One region of the Roseateles sp. NT4 genome, then DNA from elsewhere that is predicted to be linked to it. Evidence: riboswitches for the same ligand, from Rfam matches in the RefSeq annotation. Region 1 holds a riboswitch; the other holds the start of a gene.
The links. A riboswitch is a leader RNA that binds a small molecule or an ion and turns the genes downstream of it on or off. The one in region 1 is predicted to bind cyclic di-GMP.
Positions count from the first base shown of each region.

Region 2: it holds a riboswitch for cyclic di-GMP, as region 1 does, so the genes downstream of both, ACS5PN_RS11285 (hypothetical protein) here and ACS5PN_RS19185 (S53 family peptidase) in region 1, are expected to answer to the same signal.

Region 1 covers NZ_JBPZGZ010000003.1:41,321-45,257, reverse strand. Annotated here, with positions in the region: gene ACS5PN_RS19190 (molybdopterin-dependent oxidoreductase) at 1-1,292, shown strand, start outside; cyclic di-GMP riboswitch class I at 1,454-1,549, shown strand; gene ACS5PN_RS19185 (S53 family peptidase) at 1,598-3,406, shown strand; gene ACS5PN_RS19180 (serine hydrolase domain-containing protein) at 3,710-3,937, shown strand, end outside.
Region 2 covers NZ_JBPZGZ010000002.1:361,359-365,295, reverse strand. Annotated here, with positions in the region: gene ACS5PN_RS11295 (flavin reductase family protein) at 1-218, shown strand, start outside; gene ACS5PN_RS11290 (SRPBCC family protein) at 291-737, shown strand; gene ACS5PN_RS11285 (hypothetical protein) at 738-1,610, opposite strand; cyclic di-GMP riboswitch class I at 1,705-1,795, opposite strand; gene ACS5PN_RS11280 (hypothetical protein) at 1,927-3,378, opposite strand; gene ACS5PN_RS11275 (ABC transporter ATP-binding protein) at 3,378-3,937, opposite strand, start outside.

The DNA of each region.
Region 1 (3,937 bases):
ATTCCTGGCTGGTCGACCTCATCAATGTGCTGACCGGCAACCTCGACCGCGAAGGCGGCGCGATGTTCGCCAAGGCCGCCGCCTTCGCGCCCAACACCCAGGGCAAGCCTGGTGACCCTGTTGGAGTAGGTAAGGGCATCACGACCGGCCGCCGCAAGAGCCGCGTGTCGGGCGCGCCTGAGGTCTTCGGCGAGCTGCCCATCACCGTGATGGCCGAGGAGATGGAGACGCCGGGCGAAGGCCAGATCCGGGCCCTGATCAGCATCGCCAGCAACCCGGTGCTGTCCACGCCCGCCGGCCCGCGCATCGCCAAGGCGCTGCAAGGCCTGGACTTCATGCTGAGCCTGGACATCTACGTCAACGAGACCAGCCGCCATGCCGACGTCATCCTGCCGGGGCTGTCGCCGCTGGAGGACCTGCATTTCGACGTCGCCTTCCCCCAGCTCAGCCACCGCAACCATGCGCGCTTCTCAGGTCCGGTCTTCGATGCGCCGGCTGGCACGCCGCAGGAGTGGCAGACCATCCTGCGCCTGTGCGCCCTGCTCGAAGGCCGTGGCCTGGAGGTCGACGTGGCCCAGCTCGACGACGAGGCCATCGAGGCCGATGTGCGCCGCTTTGCCGGCGACCAGACGCCGGCAGTGCTGGCGGCGCTCAAGCCCTGGCGCGGTCCTGAGCGCCTGATCGACCTGCAGCTGCGCGTCGGCCCCTATGGCGACCAGTTCGGCCGCAAGCCCGACGGCATCAACCTGGCCAAGGTCAAGGCGAAGAGCACCGTCGAAGGCGGCGGCATCGACCTCGGCGCGCTCACCGCCCGCATCCCCGAGGTGCTGCGCACGCCCAGCGGCAAGATCGAACTCGCACCGCCCTCGGTGCTGGCCGATCTGGCCGAAGTGAAGACCGAGCCAGCACCCGAGTTCAGCCTCATCGGCCGCCGCGACACCCGCTCGGGCAACAGCTGGATGCACAACCTGCCGGTGCTGGCCAAGGGACCGGACCGCTGCACCCTGCTGGTCCATCCCGAGGACGCCGACCGCCTGGGCCTCGCCGAGTTCGCCAAGATCAAGAGCGCCGTCGGCGAGCTGATCGCCCGCGTCGAACGCAGCGACTGCATGAGCCCCGGTGTCGTCAGCCTGCCGCATGGCTGGGGGCATGACCTGGAAGGCGTTTGCTTAAGCGTGGCGCGCGAACGGCCCGGCGTCAACATGAATGCGCTGCTCGACGACGCGGCGCGGGATCCGCTGAGCGGCAATGCGGTGCTGAGCGGTGTGGCGGTGGAGATCGCACCTGCATGAGCTTGTGTCCGCTGTGACACAAAGCAACGACACGGCAGTAACTCACGAAACCCAGACTGGCGGCAGTCAACGCTCACGCCGCCCGCCGCGGCAGATGTCACGCACCGCCCGCACCGGGCAGTGCATGGCAGCACCCCGGCGCCTAGACTGAAGCTGTTTCACAACCCTGAGGGCAAACCCGTCGAAAGGCGGGGACGCAAAGCCACCGGCCTAAAGCACTTGCATCGCGCAAGCGCCACGGCAGCGGGGCCGCCAAGACCCACGGTCTTGATCGGCGTGGCCCTCTTTCGTACGAGAACCTGGCCATGCGCAGTACCCGCCACCTCCACTGGACCTTCACCCTGCTGACCGCCGCGGCCTTGACCGCCTGCGGTGGCGGCGGTGGCGACAGCCCCACGGTCCAGGCCAGCGAGTCGGCATCGGTCATCAACCTCAGCGTGGACCTGGCCGAAGCCGCCCCGTCCAACCTCGTCGCCCACCCCAGCTTCCACACCGCCGCCGTCGATCTCGCCGAGCCCGACAACGGCCCCGCCCCGCACCGCGCCCTGGCCCTGTCCGGCGTCGCCACCCGCGGCCTGACCCGCGAGCGCCTGGACGACGCACTGCGCCCCCGCGCCCTCGCTTCGAACAATGGCGAAGCCACCCCCATGGCCAGTTCGACGGCCATGACGGTCTACACGCCGGCCCAGATCCGCGCCGCCTACGGCCAGCCGGCGCTGCCGCCCAGCACCACCGGCCTGACTGCGGCCCAGGCCGCCCAGCTTGGCGCCGGCCAGACCATCTACATCGTCAACGCCAAGCACGACCCCAACATCGCCGCGGAACTGGCCGCCTTCAATGCCAAGTTCGGCCTACCGACCTGCAGCAACCGCACGCTGGCCGCCAATGCCAGCCTGCCGCTGGCGGCCGCCTCCACCACCAGCTGCGAGCTGGTCGTCGCCTACAGCAGCAGTGCCGGCGCCCTGACCGCCACGGCCCCCGCCTATGACAGCGGCTGGGCCACCGAGATTGCGCTGGACGTGCAGTGGGCCCATGCCACTGCGCCGCTGGCCCGCCTCGTCCTCATCGAGGCGCCGGATGCCGGCGTCAGCAGCCTGTCCAAGGCCGTGGCCCTCGCCAACAAGATGGGCGCCGGTGTCGTGTCCATGAGCTTCGGCGCCGCGGAAGGCAGCTGGGTGTCGAGCTATGACAGCAACTTCGCCACCGCCGGCATGAGCTATCTGGCCGCCACCGGCGACGACGGCGCGGCCGTGTCCTGGCCCTCGGTGTCGACCAAGGTCGTCGCCGTCGGCGGCACGACGCTGACCTACACCGGCAGCGGCGCCCGCAGCGAGTCGACCTGGACCGGCACCGGCGGCGGCACCAGCGCCTATGTGGCCCTGCCCAGCTACCAGAGCGGCACCATCGGCGGCTATGCCAAGCGCGCCGTGGCCGACGTGGCCTTCAACGCCGACCCCAACAGCGGCCAGTACGTGGCCCTCATCGCCCAGGGCAGCACGACGACGCGCTGGGTCAGCGCCGGTGGCACCAGCCTGGCCACACCGCAATGGGCCGGCCTGCTGGCCGTTGCCAACGCCATGCGCGCCGCATCCTCCAAGGCCCTGCTCGGCCAGCCGCACAGCGCCCTCTACCAGCAGATCGGCGCCGTGCCGACGCAGTACTCGGCCGTCTTCAAGGACGTGTCCACCGGCAGCAACGGCAGCTGCACCGCCTGCGCGGCCAAGACCGGCTACGACACGCCGACCGGCTGGGGCACGCCCAACGTCAGCGCGCTGTGGACCAGCCTCAGCGGCGCCACCACCACGACCGCGTCGGGCACCACCACGACGACGCCCGCACCCACCTCCGGCCCGACGCTGACGACCACCAGCCTCAGCGGCACGGCCGGCAAGGCCCTGTCCGCCACCATCGGCTACTCGGCGCCGGGCGCCAGCTCGCTGAGCATCGGCATAACGGGCGCCGCTCCCGGCATGGGCTTCTCGGGCAGCAGCAGCGGCATCGCGCTGAACTGGGCCAACCCGGTGGCCGGCCGCACCAACCTCGTCATCACGCTGAAGGACAACCTGGGCCAGACCTCGACCGGCAACGTCACCGTGACGATCAACACGCCCTGATTCCGGGGGCCTGTTAGCGCTGCGGCAGTGGGCCGCGAAGGCCCGCCGCAAGGGGCCAATCTAGACGCAGCGCGCCGCCCGCACTCGCGTGCGGGCCAGGGCTGCAACAACGAGTGACCCCTTGCGGCGGGCCTTCCCGAAGGGTTGTGGCCAGAAAGGCCGCATGCTGTGTTGCAGATCCTCGCTGGGTCGACACCCAGCTTGCGGTCTGCTGTCGGGCCTGCGGCCTTTCTGGTCACAACGCGACCCATTGCCGCAGCGCTAACAGGCCCTAGCATGCGGGCTCCTCAACATGGAGCCCCCATGCGCCGTTTGCTGATCGCATCCCTGCTTGCTGCCGCCTTCGCGACGGCCCATGCCGACACCACCTCCGCCGGCCACAGCTACTCCCCGCCCGAAGCCTTCGCCACCAGCACCAGCGGTGCGGTGCTGAAGTTCACCGCACCCGAGGGCGATGCCAGCGTCACCGTCGTCGACCTGGCCTCGGCCAAGGACGCCGCCGACGCCATCGCCCAGGCCTGGGCCCAGGTC
Region 2 (3,937 bases), on a different contig from region 1:
ACATCGACCGCTTCGCCGGCGTGGCCTGGCGCGAGGGTGCCGGCGGCGCGCCGGTGCTGGACGGCGCCGCCGCCACCTTCGAATGCGCCAACCGCAGCCGCTACGAGGAAGGCGACCATGTCATCTTTGTCGGCGAGGTCGAGCGCTGCACCGCCCGGGTCGGGGCGCAGCCGCTGATCTTTCATGGCGGTCGGTACTTCACCGAACTTCCGTTGTGAGGTGTTGTCGATTCCACTGAAGGTCGTTCGTCGTCATTGCAGAGGGCAATCCTCTGTCCAACCACGGAAACCATCATGACCAACACCGTCACTCTGCACCGCGTGCTGCGCTGCCCGCCCGACCGCGTCTACCGCGCCTTCACGACGCCCGCCGCCATGGCCAAGTGGCTGCCGCCGCATGGCTTCACCGGCACCGTCCACGAGATGGATGCCCAGGTGGGCGGCACGTACAAGATGTCCTTCACCAACTTCACGACCGGTGGCGGCCACAGCTTCGGCGGCCGCTACCTGGAACTGGTGCCGGGCCAGAAGCTGCGCTACACGGCCGCCTTCGACGACCCCAACCTGCCCGGCGAGATGACGACGACGGTCGAGTTGCGCGCCGTCTTCTGCGGCACCGAGGTGCACATCAAGCAGGAAGGCATCCCGGCCATGATTCCGGCCGAGGCCTGCTACCTGGGCTGGCAGGAGTCGCTGACCCTGCTCGCCCAGCTGGCAGAACCGGAAATCAATCAGTGATCACTTGACACCTGGGGTCTTGACGATGGCCGCCATCGCGGCCTTGAAGCCGGCATCGTTCAGCATCGCGTTCCACTGCGCCATCAGCGCCGCGTAGTCGCCGGTCGAGATCTTCTTGGCGTTGATCGCGGCCGTGATGGCGGCGTTCAGGCGCACCACCTCGTCGTACTTCGCGAAGCCCTTGCCCTTGAGCTGGGTCACCGCGTAGTTGCTGTAGCCCCAGGCGTTGTTCAGGTTGTTCCAGTCGCCGCTGCCGGGCTGGACATAGGCCACCGGAGCGGGGGCCGGCGTCGGTGCCGTGACAGGAGCCGGCGCGGCCTTCGGCGGCTCGACCTTGGGAGCGGGAGCCGGTGCCGGGGTCGGAGCCGGCGCGGGAGCCGGAGCCGTGGTGGGCTTGCCGCAGGTGCCGGTCACATTGACGCGCACCCAGCCCGTGCTCGGCACGCCGTCCACATTGACGACCACCTTGACGTTGTTGGCGCCGGCGAAGAGATAGGGTTGCGTCCAGATGGTCTTGACGACCTTGGGCGTCAGCGCGATCTGCGTGTTCTGCGCAATCAGCGTGTCATTGCTGTAGATGCGGTTGGTGCTGGTCGCGACCGCCGTGTTGCTGACCTCGTCGTACTTGAAGTTGAAGGCGCAGCGGCCCAGGCTGGAGATGAAGGCGTCCGTCTCGCTGACGGTGATCTGCGGCATCGCGCCGGAGGCCGTGCCATTGGCAGAGACGAGCATCGGCGCCGCCTGGGCGACAACGGTCTGGCCGTCGCTCTTGACGATGCGCACGAGGCCGGTGAGCTGGGCCGTGGGGTCGGCCGCGAAGCCTGCCTGAGCAAAGAAGGCGAGGGCAGCGAAGGCGGTGGCTTGGTACTTCATGGCGTGGTCTTTCGGGTTGGTGCAAAGGCTGGGGCTACGAGGCAGTAGCCGGCACCTCCCCGTGTGCCACGCTGCGGACATGTCCTTGTCCGCCTAGGGCGGCCCCGCTGTCTTTTGCTCGGGTTTGAGCACGAAGACCGGTGGCTTTGCGTCCCCGCCTTTCGACGGGTTTGCCGACTGCATGGACGCAAGTGTGCGGATGTAAGCCGTGTTTTGTCCGTGCGTCAGTTCACGAACGGCAGACCCCGCCCGGCGAGCGGCGCGGGGCTCGCGACGAGCGGTTTTTGAAGCTTGCGGGCGGCTTGCGGCAGCGTTTTCAGCGCGCGTGGCCGGCCGGGAAGGCCCGCGGTGCGTGCGTGATGGCTCGCCAACGCCACAGGCCCAGTGCGAGGCTCAGCGCGAGGCTGGCGATGCCGAGATGCAGCAGCGGCGTGCCCAGCTTCTGCTGCAGGGCATACATGCCCCAGCCGGCGAAGATGAAGGCCGTCACCGGCAGCGCGGTCATCCAGGGCGAGGGTGTCCCCATGCGCGCGGGGGCGCGCAGCAGCCAGGCGGTGCACAGCGGCAACGCGCCCAGGCCCACACAGAGCAAGGCTGGGTTGTCGGCGGCCCAGGCCAGCAGGGCCAGGGTCGCTGTCGTCAGCGCCCAGGCGACCAGCATGTGGCGCAACTGCAGGCGGGCGATGGCGCGGTTCTGCGCCGTGCCCTGCGGCATGCCGGGGACCAGCAGCAGCAAGGCCTGTTCGCGACGGCTGTGCCACAGCATATTGGGCAGGGCGAAGGCGGGGTTGAAGCCCATGCTGGCGATGCCGATGGCCAGGCCGAAGGCGCCGCGTTTCCAGTTGTCGTGCATGTCGCCGCCGGCCAGCGCGAAGGCGAGGCTGAAGCTCAGCAAAGCGATGACCAGGCCAATGGCCACGCCCATGCTCTGGCGCAGCCAGTGCTGCTGGCCGTGCAGCACGATCTCGACGCGGCTCATGACGCTGCTCTCCTCGGGCTTGGCACGCGCCAGCACATGCTGCAGCCATCCCGCAGCGATGCGCTCGAAGGGCTGGCCCAGCCATTCGCCCGGCTTGCCGAAGGCGGCCATGCCGGAGCGTTTGCTGCTCATGCCTTCCAGGCCAACACGGCGCATGCGGGCGCGGGCCGCATAGGACGCGCGGTGCGCCGCATCGCCGTTGCCGAACAGCGCGGTGATGGAGGCACCCAGGGCCAGCAGGCACAGGGCCAGCACCGACCAGGGCTGGCCCAGCCACAGCGCCAGCAGCTCGCTCCACAGCGGTGCGAGGCGCTGGTCCAGGCCGGCACCGAAGAACAGCATCGGCGCGAAGCTCAGCACCAGCCACAGCACCCAGTGGCGCACGGCCCAGGCCGCGAAGGCCAGCGTGGCGGCAATGATCAGCAGCGTGGCAGGGAAGGAGGGCATGCGCAGCATCGACAGCCACAGCAGGCCCGCACAGACCAAGGTTGTGAGCGCCCAACTGACCAGCGCGAGTTCACGCAGCTGGCGCAGATGGCCGGGCACGAAGCGCGCGACATGCGGGTGGTTCTGCTCCAGCAGGCTGCCTACCACCATCATCCACAGCGACGACAAGATCAGCACGGCGCTGCCACCCAGCACGGCCTGCCACCATTGCGGCGACAGATAGAGGCTGGTGCAGATGCCGGCGACGGTCAGGCCGATCAGCAGGCGCCGGCCCCAGGGCGCTTCGAGGTCGCGCTGGCGCCAGAAGGCCAGCAGCATCTGGCTGGAAGAGGCGGTGTTCATCAGGTCAGCTCCGCGAACAGGTCTTCGAGGTTGACGGCCTGCGCGTCCAGCGGTGCGGCGACGCCGGCCGGCAGGCGCGCCAGCACGCGTTCGCGGCCAGCTTCCAGCGGCGTGCGCTTCAGCGGCTGGGCGCCCAGGCGCGCGAACAGGCCGGCGAGCTCGGAGACGCTGCCGGTGAACGCGCGCACCTGCTCCAGCAGCTCGTCCAGCGGTGCCTGCAGCGCGATGCGGCCATCACTGAGGAAGGCGAGGTTGAAGGCCACGCGCTCCAGGTCGGACAGGATGTGGGTGGAGAACACGACGGTGGTGCCGCGGTCCAGCACCTGATCGACCAGCTCGCGCAGGAAGTCGCGCCGGCCCACGGGGTCGAGGCTGGCCACGGGTTCGTCCAGCACCAGCAGGTCGGGCTCGTGGGCCAGGGCGCGGATGATGGACAGGCGCTGCTGCTGGCCGCCCGAGAGCTTGCGGATGGGCTTGTCGCGGGCAATGTCCCAGCGTGACATCAGGCCCTCGACCTTGGCCTCGTTCCAGCGCGGGTAGAAGCTCCTGAAGTAAGCCA